2 regions of the Enterococcus sp. CR-Ec1 genome follow, and region 1 is predicted to be linked to the other one. Evidence: a T-box and tRNA genes for the amino acid it is inferred to sense, from the RefSeq annotation. Region 1 holds a T-box; the other holds one or more tRNA genes.
What was found. A T-box is a leader RNA that pairs with one kind of tRNA and senses whether it is charged. The one in region 1 lies ahead of leuS (leucine--tRNA ligase), so its partner is inferred to be a tRNA-Leu.
Positions count from the first base shown of each region.

Region 2: it has a tRNA-Leu gene. The T-box ahead of leuS (leucine--tRNA ligase) is inferred to sense a tRNA for this amino acid. The anticodon was not compared.

Region 1 covers NZ_CP025223.1:3,440,914-3,448,982, reverse strand. The annotation lists gene CXM95_RS16500 (MDR family MFS transporter) at 1-540, shown strand, start outside; gene CXM95_RS16495 (alpha/beta hydrolase) at 563-1,342, shown strand; gene CXM95_RS16490 (tRNA (mnm(5)s(2)U34)-methyltransferase) at 1,367-1,945, opposite strand; gene CXM95_RS16485 (TIGR01212 family radical SAM protein) at 1,920-2,903, opposite strand; partial or broken gene CXM95_RS16480 (phosphatase PAP2 family protein) at 2,918-3,568, opposite strand; gene CXM95_RS16475 (muramidase family protein) at 3,860-5,560, shown strand; T-box leader at 5,603-5,822, shown strand; gene leuS (leucine--tRNA ligase) at 5,909-8,069, shown strand, end outside.
Region 2 covers NZ_CP025223.1:2,670,167-2,678,235, forward strand. The annotation lists gene CXM95_RS12835 (SAM hydrolase/SAM-dependent halogenase family protein) at 1-514, opposite strand, end outside; T-box leader at 607-846, opposite strand; tRNA gene CXM95_RS12840 (tRNA-Leu) at 1,478-1,559, shown strand; gene CXM95_RS12845 (peptide ABC transporter substrate-binding protein) at 1,653-3,305, opposite strand; gene CXM95_RS12850 (DIP1984 family protein) at 3,868-4,320, shown strand; gene CXM95_RS12855 (NADPH-dependent F420 reductase) at 4,556-5,272, opposite strand; gene CXM95_RS12860 (LLM class flavin-dependent oxidoreductase) at 5,265-6,326, opposite strand; gene CXM95_RS12865 (TIGR02328 family protein) at 6,481-6,843, opposite strand; gene CXM95_RS12870 (NADP-dependent oxidoreductase) at 6,858-7,826, opposite strand.

The DNA of each region.
Region 1 (8,069 bases):
TGGATGATTGGTTCCTTCTTAGCCAGCCGTTGGTTGACACAGCACAGTGTCAGCTGGGTCTTGACGGTTAGCTTGTTGATCACGGCTACCGGTGCTTTGTGGTTGTTTTTGACACCGGCACAGACTTCATTCTGGTTGTTCTTGGTCATTTCTTCTATTACGGGCGTCGGATTAGGGGCAACGATGGTGGTTTGTACCGTTACTGCCCAAACCAGCGTTGCACCCACCCAAGTCGGCGTGGCGACTTCTTTTAATACCCTGCTGCGAACGATCGGGCAAACCATTATGGTGGCGGTCTTCGGTATCGTTTTAAACACCAGCAATAGCGTGGGCTTGGCACAGGCGCAAGTCACTGATAGCAGTGTCATGAATCAGCTGGTAGATCCAGCCGCCGCGCGTCAGCTGCCAACAGCCTTATTAGGGCAATTACGGGAGATTCTTTATAGCGGTCTACACTGGGTTTTTGGGATCGGTGTTTTGTTGATTGTTTTAGCGATTGGTTTGACCCGCACGATTTCGCGAGAATCTGGTACAATATAAAAAAAGGATCGCAGGTGATTGTATGGCTTTTTTACAAGCAAATATCTATTCAAATGTTCTTGAAATGGAGGTAATGATCGATGTGATCTTGCCTCAAAGTACCAAGAAAAAAATCGGCACCCAAAGCCAATCGACGGGCACAGATCTCCCGGTGCTTTATTTATTGCATGGGATGAACGGAAATCATAGTGTTTGGCAGCGACGGACGTCGATCGAGCGGTATGCCGCAGAGTATCAACTAGCGGTCATCATGCCGTCTACTGATCTGGGGTGGTATACCGATACGACCTATGAGATGAAGTATTGGACTTTTATCGCCGAAGAATTACCACAGATTTGCCATGAGCTGTTTCCTCAGCTGACGCAAAAACGAGAAAAAACTTTTGCGGCTGGGCTTTCGATGGGGGGATATGGGGCAGTAAAACTCGGGCTGAGAAAGCCTGACCAGTTTGCGGCGGTAGCGTCTTTGTCTGGGGCATTAGCGCTGGCTGAAAGCATGGATTCCTTGCTGCAGCTGCGAAGCCAAGCTTATTGGGAAGGAATTTTTGGACCATTAGAGCAATTCAAAGGGTCAGAAAATGATTTGATCCATCTGATTGAGACCATCGATCCAAGCACAGCGCCGCGCTTTTTTATTAGCTGCGGAACCGAGGATCAGCTGTATCCGGCAAGTGAATATGCGGTGGATAAGCTGCAAAAACGCAAACTAGCCGTAACGTTTGAATCGGGAACTGGGGATCATGATTGGAATTTTTGGGATCAATGGATCCAACGAGTCCTGCAATGGCTTTTTAGTGAATAAAAAAACCATCAGTCGATCGACACCTTAACGTGCCGAGGACTGATGGTTTTTTCGTTCGATACAAAATAAGATCGGCGGCTGGTTGCGCTGATTGATAAATTGATAGGAAAGGACATTATATTCCTCTTGCGGCAGCTGCTGACAAAAGGAGTGGACTTCTTTCAGCTCTGCTTCGCCGCCAGCGTGTCCATAATAGCAGACGAGGATGATTCTACCTTTCGGGACTAAACGTGTCAGTAAAGCTTCTAAAGCCGTTTTCGTTGTATCAGGCAGCGTGATGATCGCTTTGTCCCCTTTCGGCAAGTAGCCTAAATTGAAAATGGCGGCGTGAACCGGACCACTCACAACATCTGCCAACGTCTCATGGCCTTGATGGATCAGCTGAACTTGCGGCAACAGCTCTTTTTCAGTCAAACGTTTTTTGGTGGCTTGGAGGGCTTGTTCTTGAATATCAAAAGCAAACACCTGACCAGTCGGCCCAACTAAGGAAGCCAGTAATTCCGTGTCAAAGCCGTTGCCCATCGTGGCATCAACAGCGGTATGTCCCGGTTGCACAACTTCTTTTAAAAGGGTGTGGCTATAGCGCATGGCGGTCGGAAGCATTGACAAGCTCCTTTCGCACGTTGAATTTCCCTTGATAGGAGTTGCGGCGTAGCATTTCTTGATCGATCTCATTCAAGACTTCCCATTTTTTCAAACTCCACATTGGACCTACCAGAGAATCCCATGGTGCATCGCCTGTCAAGCGATGAATGATGATCTCTGGGGGGATCATTTCTAACTGATCGCAGATCAATGACACATAGGTATCGCGCCGCATCAATTGCAAACGTCCCTCATGATAATCCCGCAGCATCCGAGTATTGCGCATCAAATGCAGCAGGTGCAGTTTGATGCCTTGGATATCAGAATCTTGAATGGTGCGGCGGACGTTTTCTTGCATCATCTCGATCGTCTCGCCTGGCAGGCCATTGATCAAATGGGTACAGACACGAATATTGTGTTTGCGCAGGCTGGCGACGCCGTCTAAGTAGGTTTGATAATCATGGGCGCGGTTGATGGCATTGCTCGTGGTTTCAAACGTCGTTTGCAGTCCTAATTCGACCCATAAATAAAAGCGTTGATTGAGCTCTGCCAGATAGTCAACGACATCTGCTGGTAAGCAGTCTGGTCGGGTCCCAATGGAGATCCCGACAACACCAGGTAGTGTCAGTACTTGCTCGAAGCGCTCGCGGATCACTGCCACCGGTGCGTGGGTGTTCGTAAAATTTTGAAAATAGACAATGTATTTGTCCACTTGCGGCCACTTTTTGTGCATCATGGCGATCTCTTTTTCAAACTGCTCTGGTAACGGGGCTTCAGGTGCTACGATCATATCGCCAGAGCCGGACACACTGCAAAATGTACAGCCGCCTTTGGCAACGGTGCCGTCACGATTGGGGCAGTCGAAGCCCGCATCGATGGGAACTTTAAAGATTTTTTCGCCAAATTCTTGCCGCAAAGCAAAGTTCCATGAATGGTATCGTTTGTTTTTATCTTCTGCATAAGGAAATGGATTCATTTTTTTACCTTCTTTTATAATTGTTTACGCGTGAAGCGCCAGACAAAACGTTTTTGCAAGTAGTAAGGGTAGGTCAACAGTAGCCAAGACAGGCCGACACAAAAACCGCCTAACACATCACTGGGAAAATGCACGCCAACATAGATGCGGCTGATGCCGATACAACTGATCAATAGGCCTAGCAGAATACGGAGTCCCCATTGCCAAAAAGGCTGCTTGAAGAAAACTGGGACCAAGAAGAGCAATGTCCCATAAAAAACCATACTGCCTGTCGAGTGTCCGCTGGGGAAACTAAAACTTGATTCCGTGACTAAGTGTTCAAGGGTTGGTCGCTCCCGTAAAAAGACCAGTTTGATCAATGGATTAAAGAGCCCGGCAATCCCGATGGTGCCGATACTGAGCCATAGTGCTTCTGCATAATATTTATTGATCACTAAAACGGCTAAAACAGCAAGAAAGAGCAAGATGATCGTGGTAGGATTCGCAAATTTTGTGACTCATAGAAAAAACGGTGTCCAAAACGGATAGCCGGTGCGGATGATGCGAGTCAAGGTTTCGTCAAAGGAGACCAACCAAGTAGGATAAAATTTCACGAGATAGCCGAGAAAAACGAACAGCAGTAAAAAGCAGCTGCCGGCAAATTGAAAATAAAGTTTTTTATGCATGGAAAAGCCTCGTTTCTAGAGAATTTCTGTCCCTTCAAGCAAAGAGACATCTAGAAGGTATTATAGCATTTATCGCAAGACGGAAAAAGCAGGGAACCATTCAGGGAGCATCCCACTGCCAAGGAATATTTTTCGTTGGGTTAAATACAAACTCTTCATTTCAATAAATGTTCGTTTGATTACAAAGAGTTTACAGTTTCTGAAATCGGCTCAAATACCTTTTATAAATTCTTAAGAAATTGTATACTAAACCTACGTTCACTATAAGGAAAAAACGGAGGAATAACGGACATGAACACGAGTCAATCAAGAAAAGTACATCGTCAAGCAGACCAATCGGGCGATAAGTATCGAGTGATCAAAAAAAGTGCAGTTGTTTTAGGAACGACACTGACTGCTTGCTCTGTTGTAGCTCCATTGGTGTCATCGGTTCAAGCAGAAGCCGTAGAGACCTCGATCGCCCAAGTTTCTACTAGCAATTTTGCCGCGCCGAATACTTCCGCATTTATTGCCGAAATCGCTACTTACGCTCAGCCCGTGGCACAAGCCAACGATTTATATGCTTCTGTGATGATCGCACAAGCCATTTTAGAAAGTGGTTGGGGCCGAAGCAGTTTATCAAAAGCACCGAATTATAATCTATTCGGGATCAAAGGCAGCTACAACGGTCAAACCGTTTATATGAGTACTTTGGAGTACTTGAACAATCAATGGTTGACTATGAATGAACCCTTTAAGCGCTACCCATCATACACGCAATCATTCGAAGATAACGCACGTACTTTACGCTCAACCTCTTTACAAAGCGGCGTTTCATATTATTCTGGCGCTTGGAAGAGCAATACGACTTCATATCTTGATGCAACCGCATGGCTAGCAGGCCGCTATGCGACTGCACCCAATTATGCTTCTTCCCTGAATGCAGTGATCCAACAATTTGGTTTGACGCAATACGACACACCTGCTTCTGGCAATGCCGGTGGTGGTGCCACAGCTAGCGCATCAACCAATACTACGACTACAACGGCGGCTGTCAGCACGAGCGGCAGTCAAACCTATACAGTCGCTTCGGGCGACTCTGTATGGTCGATCGCTAACAAACATGGCATCTCCATGGACCAGTTGCGCAGCTTGAACAACATCAAAAATGATTTTGTTTATCCAGGGCAAACGTTGAAAGTCAACGGCAGCACCCAAAGCACTTCGGCAACTTCTACGGTATCGATCGTCAATCGTAATACTTCAGCAACTACATCAGGCAACACCTATACCGTAGTTTCTGGTGATTCAGTCTGGTCGATCGCCAATAAACATGGGATTTCAATGGATCAATTCCGCAGTTTGAACAATATCAAAAATGACTTTGTCTACCCAGGACAAAAAGTTGTCGTCAGCGGTGGTTCGTCTACGAATACCAGCAGTACCACGACAGTCAGCACTGCATCAACTGCTAGCCAAAGCAGTGGCGGTACCTATACAGTGGCAGCGGGTGATTCAGTCTGGTCGATCGCCAACAAACATGGGATCTCCATGGATCAATTTCGCAGTTTGAACAATATCAAAAATGATTTTGTCTACCCAGGACAAAAAGTTGTCGTCAGTGGTAGTTCCGCAACGAGTACAAGTACAACAACGAGCACGACCGTCAGCAGCCAAACCAGCAGCAGTGCTGCAGGCAACACCTATACGGTGGCAGCGGGTGATTCAGTCTGGTCAGTTGCCAATAAACACGGGATTTCGATGGACCAATTCCGCAACTGGAACAACATCAAAAATGATTTTATCTATCCAGGACAAAAGGTGGTCGTCAAGCAAGGCGGCACAACAGCTACTACCAGCACTTCAGCGACAAATGGAACTTACAAGGTCGCATCGGGTGATTCCGTTTGGGGGATCGCAGATAAGTTTGGCATCACGACGGATCAATTTATTCAATGGAACAATATTCAAAATAACTTTATTTACCCAGGACAAACAGTTAGGGTAAAATAGATTGCTATTCCTAATGATTTTTGTTAGGATAAGTGCAAAGAAACTTTCACGTTTGAGAAGGAATAGTAGAAGTACGGTGGGACTTTTAGAGAGTGCATGGTTGGTGGAAATGCACAGCACACCTTTCGAACTCGTCTTCGAGTGATATCTGACTGAACCTGATTTGGCTAGGCAGATACGGCGATGGCCGTTAAAACATCGAGGTCTGCTTTTTTGAGGAGCAGATAAACTTAGGTGGTACCACGTTGATAACGTCCTATAAAAATCATAGCGATTTTTATAGGACTTTTTTTAAGTTTTGCTGGTTGATTTGACGAGCAAAGCACCAATTTTTAGGAGGAGTCCATCGTGAATTACAATCACAAAGAAATCGAAAAAAAATGGCAAAAATATTGGGCAAAGAAAAATGAGTTCAACACCCATGATGAGCCGGACAAACCAAAATTTTATGCGCTAGATATGTTCCCATATCCATCCGGACAAGGATTACATGTCGGACATCCAGAAGGCTATACGGCTACGGATATCTTGAGCCGCTTCAAACGCAGCCAAGGGTACAATGTACTGCACCCAATGGGCTGGGATGCCTTTGGTCTGCCTGCCGAACAATATGCACTAGATACAGGAAATGATCCAGCGGAATTTACGAAGAAAAATATTGAGACCTTCCGCCGTCAAATCAATGCGCTAGGGTTCAGCTATGACTGGAATCGTGAAATCAATACGACAGATCCTGAATATTACAAGTGGACCCAATGGATCTTTACCAAGCTTTATGAAAAAGGGTTAGCTTATGAAGCCGAAGTTCCGGTAAATTGGGTACCAGAGCTTGGAACTGTGATCGCCAATGAAGAAGTCATTGACGGCAAGAGCGAACGGGGCGGCTATGATGTGATCCGCAAACCGATGCGCCAATGGATGCTAAAAATCACGGCATATGCTGATCGTTTGTTGGACGATTTAGAAGAAGTTGATTGGCCAGAAAGCATCAAAGAAATGCAACGCAATTGGATCGGACGTTCTGTCGGAGCCAACGTAACGTTTAAAGTGGCAGGGATGGAAAAAGACTTTACCGTCTTTACGACTCGCCCAGATACCTTGTTTGGTGCGACCTACGCTGTATTGGCACCAGAACATGAGCTAGTGGCTCAAATCACTACCCCAGAACAAAAAGCAGCCATTGATGCCTATGTAGAAGAAGCATCGAAAAAATCTGATTTGAACCGAACAGATTTGGCCAAAGAAAAAACCGGTGTCTTCACTGGTGCCTATGCCATCAATCCCGTGAATGGCAAAGAGATCCCGATTTGGATCGCCGATTACGTTTTGGCTTCTTATGGAACAGGTGCGATCATGGCGGTTCCTGCCCATGACGAACGTGACCACGAATTTGCCAAAACATTCGGTTTAGAGATCATTCCTGTATTGGCAGGGGGCAACGTGGAAGAATCTGCCTATACCGAAGATGGACTGCATATCAATTCAGACTTTTTGGATGGGCTAGACAAAGAGACCGCCATTGAAAAAATGGTCGCATGGTTGGAAGAAAACCATGTTGGGAAAAAAGAAGTCAGCTATCGTCTTCGCGATTGGTTGTTCTCTCGCCAACGGTATTGGGGTGAACCAATCCCAATCATCCATTGGGAAGATGGGACGACCACAGCGCTTGCTGAAGATCAGCTGCCATTGCGTTTGCCAAAAACCGACAATATCAAACCAAGCGGTACCGGGGAATCGCCATTAGCTAATGTCACGGATTGGGTCAATGTCACCGATCCAGAAACTGGGAAAAAAGGACGTCGCGAAACCAATACGATGCCACAATGGGCAGGAAGCTCATGGTATTTCTTACGCTTTATCGATCCTCATAATAAGTCTGTTTTGGCAGACTATGATAAATTGAAACGCTGGATGCCAGTCGATATTTATATCGGTGGGGCGGAACACGCTGTCTTGCATTTGCTTTATGCTCGCTTCTGGCATAAATTCTTGTATGATATCGGTGTCGTACCAACGAAAGAACCATTTGAAAAATTGTTCAACCAAGGGATGATCCTTGGGGAAAACAATGAAAAAATGTCGAAATCCCGCGGCAACGTCGTCAATCCAGATGATGTCATCAATCAATACGGTGCAGATACTTTGCGTCTATATGAAATGTTTATGGGACCATTGGATGCATCGATCGCCTGGAATGAGAATGGCCTTGAAGGCAGTCGCAAATTCTTGGATCGCGTGTGGCGCTTGATCGTCGATGAAAATGGCAAAATGCGCGACCGCATCACGACATTCAACGATGGAAAATTGTCGAAGGTGTATAACCAAACGGTTAAAAAAGTGACGGAAGATTATGAACAGCTGCATTTCAATACGGCGATTTCCCAATTGATGGTCTTCGTCAATGAAGCGTATAAAGCTGATGCCTTACCTTACGAGTATGTCGAAGGATTTGTGCAGCTATTGGCTCCAATCGCACCGCATATCGGTGAAGAGCTCTGGTCGATCCTCG
Region 2 (8,069 bases), 770 kb from region 1:
TTTGGCTTGGCTTTTCAATGGCAAAGACTTGGATCGCTTCTTTAGGTTCGGGTGTTCCTAGCTCATCAAAGCTGATGGCGCCACTGGCGAGACGCGCGGCGTTATACATATAAACATCCCGACCATGAAATGTATGGCTTTCGGCTGATCCTGCCAACCGCTCAGTTGCCTCATTGATCACCCGTAGTTCAGTGATTCCGATATAAGTCGCTAAATAGGTCAGTGTGCCATTATCTGGTGTCAAAACCAACTGTCCGGTCGCCAACTTGGCAACCACACTTCGTCGATCAGACCCTACGCCAGGATCGACCACTGAAACAAAGACCGTTCCTGCCGGCCAATAGGTGACGCTTTGCAGCAGACGATAGCTGGCATCATGAATGTTGTATGGCTCGATCTCATGAGTCAAATCAGCAATGACCAGCTCTGGTGCCACTTGATAAGCTACCCCGTACATCGCATTAACCGCTCCATCTTGCAAACCAAAATCGGTTTGAACCACTAATTTGTGCATTTTTCTCTCCTCCCAACAACCTTTCTCCTTTTTAACAAAACCTGCGCTTGAAACAGCTGACCGTGCAGACACAAAAAAAGCCCTTAGCCAAAGCTAAGGGCATCACCTGCGGTACCACCTTAATCTGCAAAACCTTCACAGGCTTCACCTCATTCAGTACCCGAAAACACTCGGAGACTGTCGCTTGTTAACGGGGCAACCGTATTTTCCTAATTAGTCAGAAAATCCGCTCCAAAGTCATTTTCAAATCATTCGTTGTCGTTCCTTCCCACCTACCGGAACTCTCTGCTAGACAACTTCCTTGATTCTACTTTCTTTTTCATCGCGTTTGCATTTTGTTTCATTTAAATTATCAAAGCTTGTGCCTTTTGTCAATTCTCTTTTAAGAAAAAATTCAAACAGAAGGCATAATTTGTCAAAAGATTCACGCAATTCCTAAATTTCGCTCGAAAATTCTTCATATTTTCTCGGTATGATACTTGTATACCAACAAACAACCCTAACACTTTTTCATTTTTACTCCTTCCCGCCAGTCCCCGCTGGCGGGCTCCTTTTTGTCTTCTGACTGTTTTACATGGTTTCACTTTTTCTTGGCGATTTCTTCTCAGAATTCTGTTTGATTCGTCAACTTTTTTTCACATTTTCACGCTATTATAAATGCATACCAACAAACAACCCTAACACTTTTTCATTTTTACTCCTATCCCGTCAGTCCCCGCTGGCGGGCTCCTTTTTGTCTTCTGATTGTTTTATCTAGTTTCACTTTTTCTTGGCGATTTCTTCTCAGAATTCTGTTTGATTCGTCAATTTTTTTTCACATTTACACGCTATTATAAATGCATACCAACAAACAACCCTAACACTTTTTCATTTTTACTCCTATCCCGCCAGTCCCCGCTGGCGGGCTCCTTTTTGTGAGATTGGACTTGCATTTCTTCCTAGAAAGGATTATCTTTATCTTATGCGGAAGTGGCGGAATGGCAGACGCGCACGCTTCAGGCGCGTGTGAGTTTATCTCGTGTGGGTTCAACTCCCATCTTCCGCATTTAGCAGTTCAGCTTTCTGAACTGCTTTTTTTGTTGCAAAAAGCGCATGTTCATCGAATAAACATGCGCTCTTCATTCAGCTATCTTTCTCCTTATTCACTGACATAGGCGGTGCGGAAAAAGAAATGCGCGCCATAGGCTGGGAATTGGATGTCTTTTACATTTGATTTGATCAGATAATTTGAAGCACTCTGGTATAAAGGGACTTGCGCAGCATCTTGTTCCAACAATATTTCTTCTGCCGCTTTGTAATCTTCAAAATATTGATCGGGGTCATTGGCATGAAGGGTGCGAGCATCTTCCGTCAATGCCGTATATTCTTCGTTGACATAGCCGCCGTAGTTAAAGGAAGCGCCATTTTTGTATAAGATAAAGAACATATCCATGTCACTACTTCCAGCGATCCAGCCAGAAACGGAAAGCTCGTAATCACTATTTGCTCTTGATTGATTCAAGCTGGCACGTGGCTGTTTGTTGATGGAGATCGACAAGCCTGGCAAGTTTTCTTGCAGTTGGCTTTGCAAGTACTCCCCGATTTTTTGACCATTGTCATCATCTGTCACTAATAAACGCAACGTCGTACTTTCGCCAATTTCCGCTTGGGCTTTTTCCCACTCTTCCTTGGCCGCCTCTAAATCATACAAGTTGTAATCACCGCTATATGCTCGAAAATCTTCGCCAGTATTTGGATTCGTAGCTAAGCCGGTGGGGACCAGCCCGTTTAAAACTTTCGCTCCATCGTTCAACACATTATCCACGAGACTTTCTTTGTCGATCGCCAACGCGATCGCTTTACGCACATGAACATTTGACAAGGCATCGTTGGCCGTTTTGTTAAAGTCTAAGAAAAAGTTCGCAACATCATTTTGCGTAACTAGCTCTTCATTGTCTCCATATTGTTGAACGTAGATCCCACTGATTTTTTGCAAATCCAGGTCGCCGCTTTCAAACAATTGGATCCCAGTATTTTCTTCTTTGATGGTGGAGCCTTTGATCTCCTCCAATTGAACGACATCAGCATCATAGTATTGGTCATTTTTCACCAATGTCCACTCATCCCCAGTCTGTTGCCAATCGGTCAAGGTAAAGGGACCAGAATACAGCAAATCTTCACTTGTACGAGCATAGGTATCACCTTTTTCTTCAACAAAGGCTTGGTTTTGCGGTGCCAACCAGCCGATGGAAATCAAGGATAAAAAGGATGGCTGTGGCTGCTCCAACTGCACGATAAAGGTCGCGTCATCTGGGGTCTCCAGACCAATCGTTTCTATATCAGCATTGCCTTCACGAATGTCTTTACTATTAACTACATTATCTAACAAATAGGCGTTAGGTCCCATCGTTGCTGGATCGACTAACTTTTTCCACGAATAAGCAAAGTCAGCTGAAGTGATCGCTTCGCCATTGCTCCACTTCGCATCCTCTCGCAAGGTAAAGGTATAGGTTTTGCCATCTTCACTGATTTCGACTCCTTCTGCCAAGCCCGGAACTGGTTCACTGTTTTCATCGAAACGGTAAAGCCCTTCGAATAAATGTTGAACGATGGTAAATGTTGCTTTATCCGTCGTTTGAGTCGTATCGAGAGTCGTCAGCTCAGCCGGTAGACTCACCGCAATCGCTTGATTCGGCGCTCCGTTAGTTTCAGCCTCTGATCCCTCGGTATTTCCTGTTGTCGTGCAGCCGGAAAGGGTCAACCCAATCACTCCTGCTGCAACCAATAAACGCTTCTTCCAGATCATTTCCATTCTTCCTCCTATGTGATTGCGCAACCAACGCAAGTGTTTTTCATGACGGCAAAAAACGCATTCATCGATAAAAAGAAAAAACCTCATCCCTTTGCTTATCAATTTTGACAAACAAAGGGACGAGATTTTCGTGTTACCACCCTTTTTCGCACCATCCTCACAAATGGCACCTCAACAGTACGCTAAGATACTTGGCACGATAACGGCTGCTTTCCGTCTGATTTGCGTGAACAAATCAGATCACTCAGAGCTCATCTTCACTTTTTTTCTGCTGCCCTTTCTCACCATCCGGGTTCTCTTCTAACAGATTCCAAAGCTACTCTTCTCTTCATCGTCTTTCTTTTTATCTAAAAAACAGGTAAATGACGTTTTTTTGTCTATTTCATGATTGTTATAAAGTATACTATTGGTGTTTTTGGAAGTCAACAAGAATTGCGAATATTCAGTTTTTTATGATTTTTCTGGCAGACCTTTTTTTGCATCTTGCTTGCCTTTCATCACGTTCTTCTCTAGGATAAGAACTAGATAAGCTGTTCTCATTTGTAAAAAGGAGTGTGCCAAAATGAAATTAGCAGAAGCGTTACTTTTAAGACGGGATTTGAACAATCGTCTGTTTCAATTACGTAACGAGATCTCTAGCAGTGTGTTAGTCCAAGAAGGCGATACCTTGGATCGTAGTATCACAGAATTGTTCAAGGAATACGATGAGATCAATCAACAATATTCAGAATTAGTCGTTGCCATCAATCGGAAAAATGCGACTGCCTCTTTAGCAGATAGTGCGTTATTGCTGATGGAAGCACTAGAACAGCGAGAACAGCTGCGCCGCAAGCATGCACTGCTAACGCAAGCACTGGATGAAACCAAAGCAGCTCCCCGAATAGGTCGCAACGAAATTCGACTGGTGCGTACGATCGATACAAAAACGCTAACGGAGCAATTGAATGCGACCGCCAAGCAGCTGCGAGAATTAGATGGAAAGATCCAACAAACCAACTGGCTGGTCGATCTTTAATCAATATGGGTGGGTGTCAAAGGCGAGCACAAAGCAGGTACAGGCTGATATGTACACTATGGAACGTCTGGCAGAGACGTAAACGTAACAACCACTGCTTACGAATCACAATCGTAACAATCACATTGTATTTTTTAGCGACCACGTGCTGATTTGACTGGATGGGAAAAACCCTCTTCTTTTTTGAGAAGAGGGTTGTTTTTATCGTATCCAGTCGTACATGGAGGCGGCTCTTTTACTGCGAAGCCTGCTGCTTGTTACTCACAGCGGAAGGACGCGCCAGAAACGCTTGCCCTTTCTCACTGCTCCAAAACTCCTTCATCAATGCCGTCAATCCCTCTTTGGTTTGATTGGCACCAAAGAAAGGACTGCCGGGTTCCAACATGATGCCATTAGCTAAAGCACCGATAGGAAAGGGATCAAAGCCGAAAGCGTCAACGATTTCGTCTGTCTGATCGAGGGCGGTTTGGTCATCACCAGCAATGGCGATGGCTTTTTTGGCAGTTCCTTGAGCAGCCGTTCTCGTCAGCAAGGATTCCTCTTGGATGTCGTGGTACCCCATATGATTGAATCCTTTGACTACTTTACTTTGGGAAAAATAGCGTTGCACACGTTCCGAAGAAGTCTGCTCGATCGATGAGTATTCTGTTTCTTTGCCATCGACTTCCCACCAATAATTCATGGCATCGATCACTAGCTTACCAGCCAAAGCTTCTGCCGGCAGCTGTTGGTACTTACTCAACGGAATGGCCAAAATGATCGTTTGAGCTTCCGCCATCACTTCAGCGGCATTTTTTGCGATTGCTCCCGGAGCCAACACAGAAACGGACAAGGCGATTTTTTCTGCTGGCTTCGTACTAGCAATCAAGACCCGATAGCCCGCCTGGGCACCAAGATTTGCGAGCGCTAAGCCTAACTTGCCTGCGCCTAAAATACCGATGGTTTTAGGCATTGCCATCACCTGCTGCCAACAATTCTTTCACCCGTGGAATCACTTTGGTTCCATACAATTCAATCGTTTTGAAACGGTCTTTTTGCAGCTGTCCGCCAGTACCGTAAACCAGATCAAAGCGTTCTACACCGACTTGCGGCATCATACGGGCGATTTTTTGCGCCACGGTTTCTGGACTGCCTACATAGTAAGATCCATGTTCGACTTCAAAGTCAAAGCGCTCTTTGCTCATGGCTGGCCAGCCGCGATCAAGACCGATTTTGTCCATGCTCTTTTTGATGTAGTTCCAGCCGATTTCATAGGCTTCTTCGTCGGTGTCGGCGATCACACCATGGGAGTGCATGCCGATTGGCAGAATCGGTTGCCCCAATTGCTGCGCTGCCTTCTTATACAGATCAACATAGGGCGCAAAACGAGCAGGTTCGCCACCGATGATCGCTAACATAACGGGAAACCCATAACGGACGGCACGAATGATCGATTCAGGGGTTCCACCGACACCCACATAGGTATCTAATTGGTGTCCCTCGATTTTTGGAAAAACGTCGGCATTTTTTAAGGATTGCGTGAACTTGCCTTCCCAAGTTAATGGTTTGCCTTTTCTCAATTCACTGAACATCGCTGTTTTTTCTTCAAATAGTTCTTCATAATCTTGCAAGTCATAGCCGAATAGAGGGAATGATTCAGTAAAAGATCCTCGTCCCAGCATGATTTGTGCGCGACCGTTCGACAACGCATCAACGGTCGCGAACCGTTCGTAGACCCGCACGGGATCATCCGAACTCAAGACAGTTACACCGGTACCTAATTTGATGGTTTTGGTAACCATTGCTAAAGCCGCTAGTACCGTATCAGGACTTGAGATCGAATATTCTTCCCGATGGTGCTCCCCTAAGGCAATGACATCGATGCCGACTTCATCGGCTAATTTTCCTTCCGCTACGATATTGCGCAACGATTCGCTGTAACTGATCCGTTCTTTCGTTGTATCATCAAAGGCTAGATCGCCAAAAGTATCTAACCCAAATTCAAGATTTCTATGATTGATGGTCATTTTCTTTTCCTCATTTCTCATTACTGATTCTCTTTTCTCACTATAACAAGGAACAAAAAAAGTTGCGAACAATATGCTTACTTTTTGTAAGTTAACGATTTTAAAGCGAAAAAAAACACTTTCCCGAACAAAAATTCAGGAAAGTGTTTGGTCTTTAAAGATAGATCCCCTTATGATGGAGATTCACTAAGCATTCTTCCAAGTATGCTTCATCATGTTCTGGATAGATCGGCGTAGTCAAAGGAACAGCTTGAACGGAGGGTTCCAGCGGCAGATTTTTGCCACGATACGCTGGATCGTACCATTCAGGTGCTGGCCGATAGCCTCGATAGGTCATTTCATCCAGCACTAACTGATGGTATTGAAACAATTTATAGGGTGGATGAGTAAAAACGTAATCGACGGTTGCATGCTTCTTGCCCCAGCCTAACCCTCGTAAGGCTGCTGCTTCACGATGCTGGCCTAACAGCTGCTGCCGAGGCAAAGCAGGTATCAGTGCTTCATGCCATAAGCGCATCGGTTCAGCCTCCTTTATTCTGCGTCTTGGCTGATGAAATTGTCTTGATTTTCAATAACGATCTTGCCGACCGCATGATGTGTCTCACTCAATGTGTGGGCATCGTAAATTCCTTGTGCCGTCAATGGGAAGGTTGCACCGATGACACTGTTGACTTTTTCTGCTTCGATCAGCTCTGTCAATTCTGCCAATTGTTTGCCGTTGGTTCGTAACCAAACTGCTTTGGCGAAGATGTCTTTTTCTTTTGCCAAGTCTTCGTCTTCAATACTCAAAATCGAGATCAGACGGCCCTTAGGTTTTAAGACAGTGAAACTTTTCTTCTGGGTGTCGCCCCCCATCGTATCAAAGACCAAATCGATGTCTTGCAAGACTTCTTCAAAATCTGTCGTGTGGTAATCGATGATCTCATCGGCACCAAGTTTTTGCAATAACTCATGGTTACGTGGACTAGCCGTCGTGATGACGTAAGCGCCAACTGCTTTGGCCAGTTGGATCGCATAGGTACCAACTCCGCCTGCTCCGGCATGGATCAAGACTTTTTCCCCTTCTTTTAAATGACCGTGTTCAAACAACGCTTGGTAAGCAGTCAAACCAGCTAATGGCACTGCAGCTGCTTCTGCGTAGTTTTGGTTTTCTGGTTTAATCGCTGCTAACTCAGCATCCACGATGGTATAATCAGCATACGTCCCAAAACGAGTCGTTTCAGGGCGGGCATAGATTGCATCACCAACTTTGAATTCTGTCACGTCAGCGCCTATTTCTACGATATCCCCTGCGACATCCCAGCCTAAAATAATTGGGAAGTCCCATGGAAACATTTGTTTCAAATAGCCTTCTCTTAATTTCCAATCGATTGGGTTGATGGATGTTGCGGCAACTTTGACTAATAATTGATTTGCTTTTAATTCTGGTAATTGGACCGTTGCTTCTTTTAATTGGTCTTTTCCACCATAGGCTTCAATAACGACAGCACGTGTTTCCATTGATGCTTCACTCCTTACATTCATTCTTCATCAAAGAGAGGTTCCTGTTTTTCCATCCCTTGATTTCTCACTTCCCTAGCTTAGGCAAAAGGAAGAAATTTGACAAATGATATGTTTGGAAACTGCCGCAGCCACCTGGCCATTCCTCCTGCTAAGCCTTGAAAGAAACGGGTTTATTTTTTCTTCATTTTTTTATTGCCTTTTCTTTAAAAATCAATTACGCTACTCAAGAAATACGAAATT